One region of the Flavihumibacter rivuli genome, then DNA from elsewhere that is predicted to be linked to it. Evidence: riboswitches for the same ligand, from Rfam matches in the RefSeq annotation. Region 1 holds a riboswitch; the other holds the start of a gene.

Region 1 (4,430 bases):
GAGCCATCGCCATGGGCGCGACGGTAAATATTGGTGGGCAGCCATTTGTCGCTGGCCTCATCGGTCTCCAGTACCTGGCGGTAGGTCTTGCCCTGGGTGATATAGTTACCGGTGAAATTGATGAAACCACCGTTCTTACCGATACCCACACCATAATTCAGGTTGGCACTGAAAGTACTACCGTCAACCTTGTTGCCATATACATACTGGCCGAGTTCGGGCTTGAAGGCAGGGTTGAACTCCTTATCATAGTAGCCGGACCAGCCGATATTCGCATCCAGCTTGCCCACACTCTTCTTCAGGACCAGGTTGATCACCCCGGCGATCGCGTCTGAACCGTACTGGGCAGAAGCACCATCGCGCAGGATCTCCACCTTCTCAATGGCGCCAACTGGAAGGGCACTGAGGTCGGTTCCGGAAGCACCACGACCACGGGTACCGAATACTGCAACAAAGGAGGTCTGGTGGCGGCGCTTGCCATTCACCAGCACCAGGGTTTGGTCGGGACCCAGACCGCGCAGGGTAGCCAGGTCGATATGGTCGGCACCATCGCTACCACTTTGTTTGTTATAGTTGAAGGAAGGAGCAGAATAGTTGATGATAGAGGTCAGGTCCATCCTGGCAGTCGGCAGGGCTACCTGTCCAACATTCACCACATCCACCGGCACAGGGGTCTCGATCTTCACGCGGCCGGCTCGACGCGTACCCACCAATACCACCCCGCTGAGGTCGGTCACGGCAGATTCCATGGTGACGCTGATATCGGTGCTTTCCCCAACGGTAACGGAGGCAGGCTGGTAGCCTACCATGGTGATCTCGAGCACATCGCCTTTAGCGGCCTGGACGGAGAACTGGCCGGCTTCGTTGGTAGTGGTACCGGCCTTGGTGGCTTTCACCCTCACGGAGGCACCGGAGAGCGGATTACCGGTCTTGTCGGTGATCTTTCCTGTGATGGCTGTTCGTTGGGCATACAATAGGGTACAGCCCAACATGCCCAGCAAGAGCATAAACAGTTTTGCGGATCTCATATTGGTTAGTTTGGTTTTCCCTAATATAAGGAATTATTGGTTTGTGTAGATTGGGGAGAGGGATGAGGGAGGAAGATGTGGAAATGTGATCTTCTTTACCCCAGCAGGGTCTCCTTCCCGTCTACCCAGCAGGGTCTCCTTCCCGTCTACCCAGCAGGGTCTCCCGAAGGGGACCCTGCTGAATAACAGGATGAGGACATCGGGGTCCTCTACGAGAGACCCCGCTGAGGTTAAAAGAATTGCATCGCTACCATCAACGGCGCAGATTACGTATACCCGCCCCCGTTGTGTCTTATGACCAACGGGTAGTTGGAAGAAGGAAAACCTCTCCTCAGCAGGGTCTCCCCCCACCTCTCCCCAGCAGGGTCTCCCAAAGGGGACCCTGATGAATAGCAGTAGAAGGTACATCGGGGTCCTCTACGAGAGACCCCGCTGAGGTTAAAAGAATTGCATCGCTACCATCAACGGCGCAGATTACGTATACCCGCCCCTGTTGTGTCTTATGACCAACGGGTAGTTGGAAGAAGGAAACCCTCTCCCCAGCAGGGTCTCCCGAAGGGGACCCTGATGAATAGCGGTAGGAGGCACATCGGGGTCCTCTACGAGAGACCCCGCTGAGGTTAAAAGAATTGCATCGCTACCATCAACAGCGCAGATTACGTATACCCGCCCCCGTTGTGTCTTATGACCAACGGGTAGTTGGAAGATGAGATTAGCTGTTGGATGCATAAATCATTTCGTCTTTTGTACATCGGGGTCCTCTTCGACCGCGCCCGCTGAGGTTAAGAGGTTAAAAAGGTCTCCCCCCACAGGCGCACAAAACCCCCTCACTGCAAAAATCCTACTAAATCTACCGCAAAATATTAGTCTACTATTTTGGTAGAATAATATTTGCCTCCTAATTTTGCCTTGCATTGCTTATCAAGAATGGCTGAGGGACATGGCCCGATGAAGCCTTGGCAACCGTCTCGCAAAAAGACAAGGTGCCAAATCCATCCCCCGTGGGGAGAGATAGGCCAGGTATCTTATACTTAGTGCAGAACTAAGCTTGTCTGGTGCTGATAAGTGATTACATGTTTAATCACCATTAAAATGAAAGAAATGGAACAGACCCTCTCAAACAACCGCTTCCCCAACGCTATTTGTCTATCACAGCTTCCCTGCTGCTGTTGTTGTAGGTAAGGAACTTCTCCCACTAAACAGTTCGTTTCCACGCCTGCCCTGATCGCTTAGCGGACTCAGGGACGGCCCTTGCTACGCCTATGCCCAACTCCCGATGGGCATGGGAAGGGACCCTTATTATCCAAACGCAAACAAACCCGTAATTATGCATATATCTACAAAACTGGCTGGCAGTTTACTATTCCTGCTACTGTCGGCATCCATCTATGCCCAACAAAAGATCATCAAGGGCACGGTCAGAACGAAAGAGAACCAACAATTACTCAACGGTGTAACCATTCGCACCAAGAACGGCGTATCCTCTTCCGTAACACAAGGGAACGGCGGCTTCGAGATCAGCGCCCACCCCAATGACACATTGATACTGACGCATGTCGGATTCAAGCCTTTAGAAATCCCTGTAAGTGCACTGAACGAGAACAGCCTGGTCGACCTCGAAAGGGGTGAAAGCTCTCTCAATGAAGTGGTCGTAACTGCACTTGGCATTTCCCGGAAGAGAAAGTCCGTAGGCTATGCCGTTCAGGAACTCAAGTCAAAAGATTTCGCTGAAGCGCGGGAACCCAATATTGTCAGTGCCCTTGAAGGCAAATTAGCGGGCGTACGCATTACCAATAGCCAGGGCGATATGGGATCATCCAGGATCATCATCAGGGGAGAGACCTCCATCGCAGGCAACAACCAGCCATTATTCATCCTAAATGGTGTTCCGGTTGACAATTCGCAATTGGGCGTAGGCGGTTCCAGGGATTACGCCAATGCCATCGCTGATATCAACCCTGATGATATTGAAAGCATCAGCGTGCTAAAAGGACCTAATGCAGCTGCACTTTATGGCTCACGCGCAGCAGCGGGTGTCATCCTCATCAAGACAAAATCAGGGAAATCAAAAAAAGGGATTGGCATAACCTTCAATACCGGCTTTTCAATTGAACAATTGCTCACACTCCCCTCCTACCAAAATACCTTTGGCCAGGGATCTGACGGCAAATTCAGCTATGTCGATGGAAGAGGCGGCGGCATCAACGATGGGGTAGACGAAAGCTGGGGGCCGAGAATGGACGGCAGGCTGATTCCCCAGTTCTATTCCAACGGGGAGCCGGTGCCCTTTGTCCCCCACCCGAATAATGTAAAGGATTTTTTCCGCAATGGCTACATCCTGAATAACGGGATATCCATTGCCGATGCAACAGAAAAAGTGGATTACCGAATCTCCTTTAACAATTTCAAACAGGAAGGCGTGGTGCCCAATTCCAGCCAGGGCCGCAATACGGTAAGCTTGAATACCACCTTACGCTTAACACCCAAACTCAGTTTCATTGCCGACGCCAACTACTACCAGAACAGGGCCGATAACCTTCCCGGTGCAGGTGGCAGAAGGGCGACCAGTACAATGTTGCAATTCACCTGGTTTGGAAGGCAGGTAGATATCAATCGTCTCAAAAACTACCGGAATCCGGACGGAAGCACCTTCAACTGGAACAACAGCTATTACAGCAACCCTTTCTTCATTGCCTATGAGAACACAGTAGAGCAAAGAAGGAACCGGTTCATAGGTAAGGCTGGCTTCAATTATAAGATCATTGAAGGCCTTCAATTGAACTTCTTCACCGGCACCGACTATTACAATGACCGCAGGAAACTAAAAGTGGCGTATGGCACCAATGGTACACCATTTGGTTCCTACCAGGAAGACGGCTATACGGTTAATGAAACCAATACAGAAGCCACCCTTAATTACAAAAAATCATTGCCCAAGGACCTGAGCATTGACTTGGTGGCAGGCGGAAACATCCGTTCCAAGTTCTATGAAGAAAACATCCAGCAAGCGCCGAGGCTGGCTGTAGCAGGATTGTATTCCCTTGCCAATTCAAGGGATCCATTGATCTCTTCCAACTATTACAGTAAGCTGCTGGTATACAGTTTGTTTGGGGCAGCCCAGATCGGTTATAAGGATTTCGCCTTTCTTAACCTGACCGCCAGGAACGATTGGTCAAGTACCCTTCCCACCCAAAACCGTTCTTACTTCTACCCATCCATCAACGGTAGCCTGATATTAACCGAAGCATTTAATATCAAAAGCGATTGGTTAAGTTATGCCAAACTCAGGGCGGGATGGTCCAAGGTAGGTAAGGACGCAGATCCCTACCAGCTGCGCAACACCTTCCTGTTCTCAGCACCATTCGGCTCCTATCCCCAGTTAACAGCTTCCGGTATAGACCT
Region 2 (4,430 bases), 450 kb from region 1:
TTCCTGATCACGGGAATGGAGGCGCAGGCCGCTGCTTCATACAAAAAGCTTTGTTCGGTTTCCTGTTGCAGGGCAAGTAGTTCAGGCAGGTGCTCGGCAATCATTTTCTTGCTGGCGCTGACAACTGATTTTCCGTTGCGAAGGGCGGTAGTGGCGATCTCGAATGCGGCATCTGCTTCATTGATTACTTCAACGATCACATTGATGCTTTCGTCATTCAGCAATTCGTCCTTATCAGTAGTGAATAAGGCATCCGGTGCATTCCTTTTCTTGCCGGGATTCTTGATGCATATCTTTTTGATGGAGGCATTCAGCGAGGGTGTTTGTTGCAGGACCTTGTACAATCCTTCGCCTACTACGCCAAATCCGAATAATCCGATGGTTAATTGTTTGTGATGGCTCATTGTTGCTTTGTTGTGGTGGTTAAACGATCTTAAATGGTTACTGATGAGGAATGGGTTGCGGCCACAAGAGCTAGTGCGGTATCGATGTCGCTGATCAGGTCGCTGGCGTCTTCCAGACCAACACTGAGTCGGATCAGGCTGTCGGACACCCCGGCTGCTTTCCTTCTCCATTCATCGATGGATTTATGGGTCATGCTGGCCGGATGGCTTACCAGGCTTTTCACTCCGCCAAGACTTTCTGCCAGGTGGAAGAAACGGGTGGCAGTAACAAAGGCCGTCGCGGCTTCAATAGTATCTGTCTTCAATGAAAAGGAAACCACACCGCCAAAGTCTTCCTGCTGTGCCTTTGCGGTTGCATGATTCGGATGGCTGGATAAACCGGGGTAATAAACTTTGTCAACCAGCGGGTGTTGCGCAAGGAAACCGGCAATTGACGCTGCATTCCTGCAATGTTGTTTGATGCGGAGGTGTAAGGTCTCCAATCCCCTGATCAGCAGGAAGCTGTCGAAAGGGGAAAGGACTGCGCCACAGGCATTCTGGTAGAACTTGACCTGGCTGCCCAGTTCCTTTGTTTTGGTGACCACCAGTCCTGCTATCACATCCGAATGCCCGCCAATGTATTTGGTTCCGCTATGCACGACGATGTCCGCACCCAGGTCGAGCGGTTTTTGTAAGGCCGGGGAAGCAAAAGTATTGTCCACGCAAAGCAGGATGTTATTTTCCTTTGCCAGTGCGGCTATAGCCTTGATGTCGCTGATCTTCAGGGTGGGGTTGGTTGGGGTTTCCAGCCAAATAAGACGGGTGGAATCCTGTATTGCAGCTGCAATGGCATCGAGATCACTGGTATCCACATATGAAACACTGATCCCGAACTTTTTGTACACCTTGTCAAATAAGCGGAAAGCACCACCATAGATATCGTCAACCGCAATGATGTGATCACCGCTTTCCAATAGCTTGATCACTGCATCAATGGCTGCCAGCCCGCTGGAGAATGCCGCGCCGGTTGCGCCATTTTCCAGTTCGGCAACGATCTGTTCAAGGGTTGCCCTGGTGGGGTTGTTTGTCCTGCTGTAATCATACCCCTTGTTCACGCCTGGGGCTTCCTGCACAAAAGTGCTGGTCTGGTAAATGGGCACTGCAATGGCGCCGGTTTGTGCATCAACTGGGATGCTGTGTAAGAGTTGTGTTGTCGCTTGCATGTTAAACAGTTTTGTTCGTTGAAAAACAGGTTGTCAGCGACACCACTTACCAAGGATCAGGATCGGAAGGGCATAAAAAAAGCTCTTCCGATAAATCATCAGAAGAGCTCTATGAAAATTTTTGATATTCAGAAGCTATTCATCAGACTTATCTTCCCCTTTAGGGGATGGATTTGGCACCTTACTTCTTACCATGGTAAGAAACAGGTTGTCAAGGCGTCATCGGGCCATTTCCCTCAGCCTTTCTTGATAAGCGATGCGTTAAAGAACTGGTGCAAAGATAACAGCAGGGAATTAAATGAGCTAATTTTTTTTCCTAACTGTTGTTAGCCAAACCGCTATGGCTATTGTTCCCCGGCTTCTTTCTTGGCCTCGGCCTTCATTTTTTCGTTGGCATAGATCAGGAATTCTACCCTCCGGTTCTTGGCCATATTTTCTTCTGTATCATTGGGGTATTTGGGCAGGTTTTCCCCGTGTGCCACCAGCTTTAACCTTTCCGGGGCTACATTCTGCGTCTTCAACTGGTCTACCACGGCCTGGGCCCTTCTTGCCGATAATTTCATGTTATAGGCAGAGTCTCCTTTGGAGTCGGTATGGCCCTGCACTTCAATATTCGTGTCCGGGTATTTCACCAAAATAGTGGCCAGTTTGTTCAACTCGTCCTTGGCTTCTTTAGAGAGTGCTGATTTATCAAAGCCAAAAAGGATGGCGTTGTTGAATTCCACTTCTATCCCCTCTTCATGCCTTTCCACTTTTGCGCCGGGAATGGTTTGCTCAATCTCTTTTGCCTGTTGGTCCATCTTCTTGCCGATCAGGGTTCCGGCAGTTCCCCCAACGGCTGCACCAATCAGGGCGCCCAGGCCGGCTTTACCGAAAAGGGAACCAATAGCTAGACCGACTGCTGCACCGCCCGCGGTTCCTACTGCGGCTCCTTTCTGTGTTTTATTCATCGATTCACATCCGGCCAGTAACAATGCCGCTGCTGCCAATCCAAATACGGGTCTGCTGATACTTTTCATTTCTAAGGATTTATTGATTAATGGTAATAGAATTCAATAGACATTACAAAAATATTTAATTCAATAATGCCGTCAAAATCTACTATCCCGGCATCATTTTCAACCAAAGGCGGACGGGCTTGTTTTATCTTTGAACGGCAATTATGAAAAGAAGACCCAAAGATCAGGAACTAAGCGAAGAAAGCATCAATGTTTTTGGTGCGCGTGAACACAACCTGAAGAATATTGATATCCATATTCCCAAGAATAAATTAGTGGTATTTACGGGCGTAAGTGGCAGCGGTAAATCCTCCCTTGCTTTCGATACCATATATAACGAAGGCCAGCGTCGGTACATGGAGAGTTTTAGTGCCTATGCCCGGCAATTCATCGGTGATATGGAACGGCCTGATGTAGACAAGATCACCGGGCTGTCCCCTGTTATTTCCATTGAACAAAAGACGACAAATAAGAACCCCCGTTCAACTGTTGGTACCATTACCGAAGTATATGATTTCCTCCGGCTGCTTTTTGCAAGGGCAGGGGAAGCCTATAGCTACAATACCGGTAAGAAGATGACCAAGTTCAGTGAGGAAGAGATCGTAGAGAATATCTACCATAAATACAAAGGGAAAAAGATAAGTATCCTGGCCCCTTTGATAAGGGGACGTAAGGGCCATTACCGCGAATTGTTTGAAGATGTCCGCAAGAAAGGATACCTGAAGGTACGTGTGGATGGTGAGATCAAGGACCTGGTACCAAAGATGCAGGTGGACCGATACAAGATCCACGATATTGAAGTAGTGGTGGACAGGATGGCTGTTTCGGAAGACATGCGCCTCAGGTTAAGCCAGAGTGTGCAAAAGTCCCTGCAGGTAGGGAAGGACCTGATGTTCCTGCATCTACAGGATACGGATAAGGTGGTACAATACAGTAAGCAGTTGATGTGTGAGGATACGGGCATCAGTTATGAAGAGCCTTCGCCCAATAGCTTCTCCTTTAACTCTCCCTATGGTGCCTGCCCAACCTGTAAGGGCCTTGGCACAGTGTACCAGGTAAGCATGGAACAGGTGATACCTGATTGGTCGCTAAGTATCAAGGAAGGTGCCATTGCTCCTTTGGGTGAAGAAAGGGATGCATATGTGTTCCGGCAAGTGCAGCAGGTTGCCAAAAAGTATAAAATCGATTTGAAGAAGCCGGTCAAGGAATTGTCGACTGCTGCGTTGAATGTAATTCTCTATGGAAATGAAGCAGGCAATAACGAAGAGATCATCGATTTTGACGAGTTCGATTCCGGTGCAAGGGTATATGCGGAAGAATTTGAAGGAGTGATCCCCCAACTGAGAAGGTGGTTTGCCGGCAGCAGCACTTCCGAGGCCATACGCGAATGGGCGGAAGGCTTTATGGAATTGACCACCTGTTCCACCTGTAATGGGGCGAGGTTGAGAAAGGAGAGCTTGTGGTTCAGGATAGATGGGCGAAATATTTCTGAGTTGAGCGAGTTGAACCTCGATCAGTTGATGACCTGGTTCACTGGAATCGAAAAGCGGCTGTCCGATCGCCAGAATGTGATCAGTAAGGATATCCTGAAGGAGATAAGGGAACGCCTTCAATTCCTGCTGGATGTTGGCCTGACCTACCTTACGCTGAACCGTTCTTCCAAAACCCTGAGTGGTGGTGAATCCCAACGCATCAGGCTGGCTACCCAGATCGGTTCCCAGTTGCAGGGCATCACCTATGTGTTGGATGAGCCCAGTATCGGTCTTCACCAGCGCGATAACCACAGGTTGATCACGGCCCTTCAAAACCTTAGGGATATCGGCAAC

Evidence for each region. A riboswitch is a leader RNA that binds a small molecule or an ion and turns the genes downstream of it on or off. The one in region 1 is predicted to bind S-adenosylmethionine.
Region 2: linked by a shared signal. The riboswitch ahead of KJS94_RS00080 (trans-sulfuration enzyme family protein) and the one ahead of KJS94_RS16370 (SusC/RagA family TonB-linked outer membrane protein) in region 1 are both predicted to bind S-adenosylmethionine.

Annotation. Positions count from the first base shown of each region.
Region 1 covers NZ_CP092334.1:3,861,506-3,865,935, reverse strand. The annotation lists gene KJS94_RS16375 (TonB-dependent receptor) at 1-1,028, opposite strand, end outside; SAM riboswitch class I at 1,944-2,046, shown strand; gene KJS94_RS16370 (SusC/RagA family TonB-linked outer membrane protein) at 2,356-4,430, shown strand, end outside.
Region 2 covers NZ_CP092334.1:15,680-20,109, forward strand. The annotation lists gene KJS94_RS00075 (homoserine dehydrogenase) at 1-404, opposite strand, end outside; gene KJS94_RS00080 (trans-sulfuration enzyme family protein) at 434-1,606, opposite strand; SAM riboswitch class I at 1,752-1,862, opposite strand; gene KJS94_RS00085 (YiaD family glycine zipper/OmpA-like lipoprotein) at 1,951-2,625, opposite strand; gene uvrA (excinuclease ABC subunit UvrA) at 2,769-4,430, shown strand, end outside.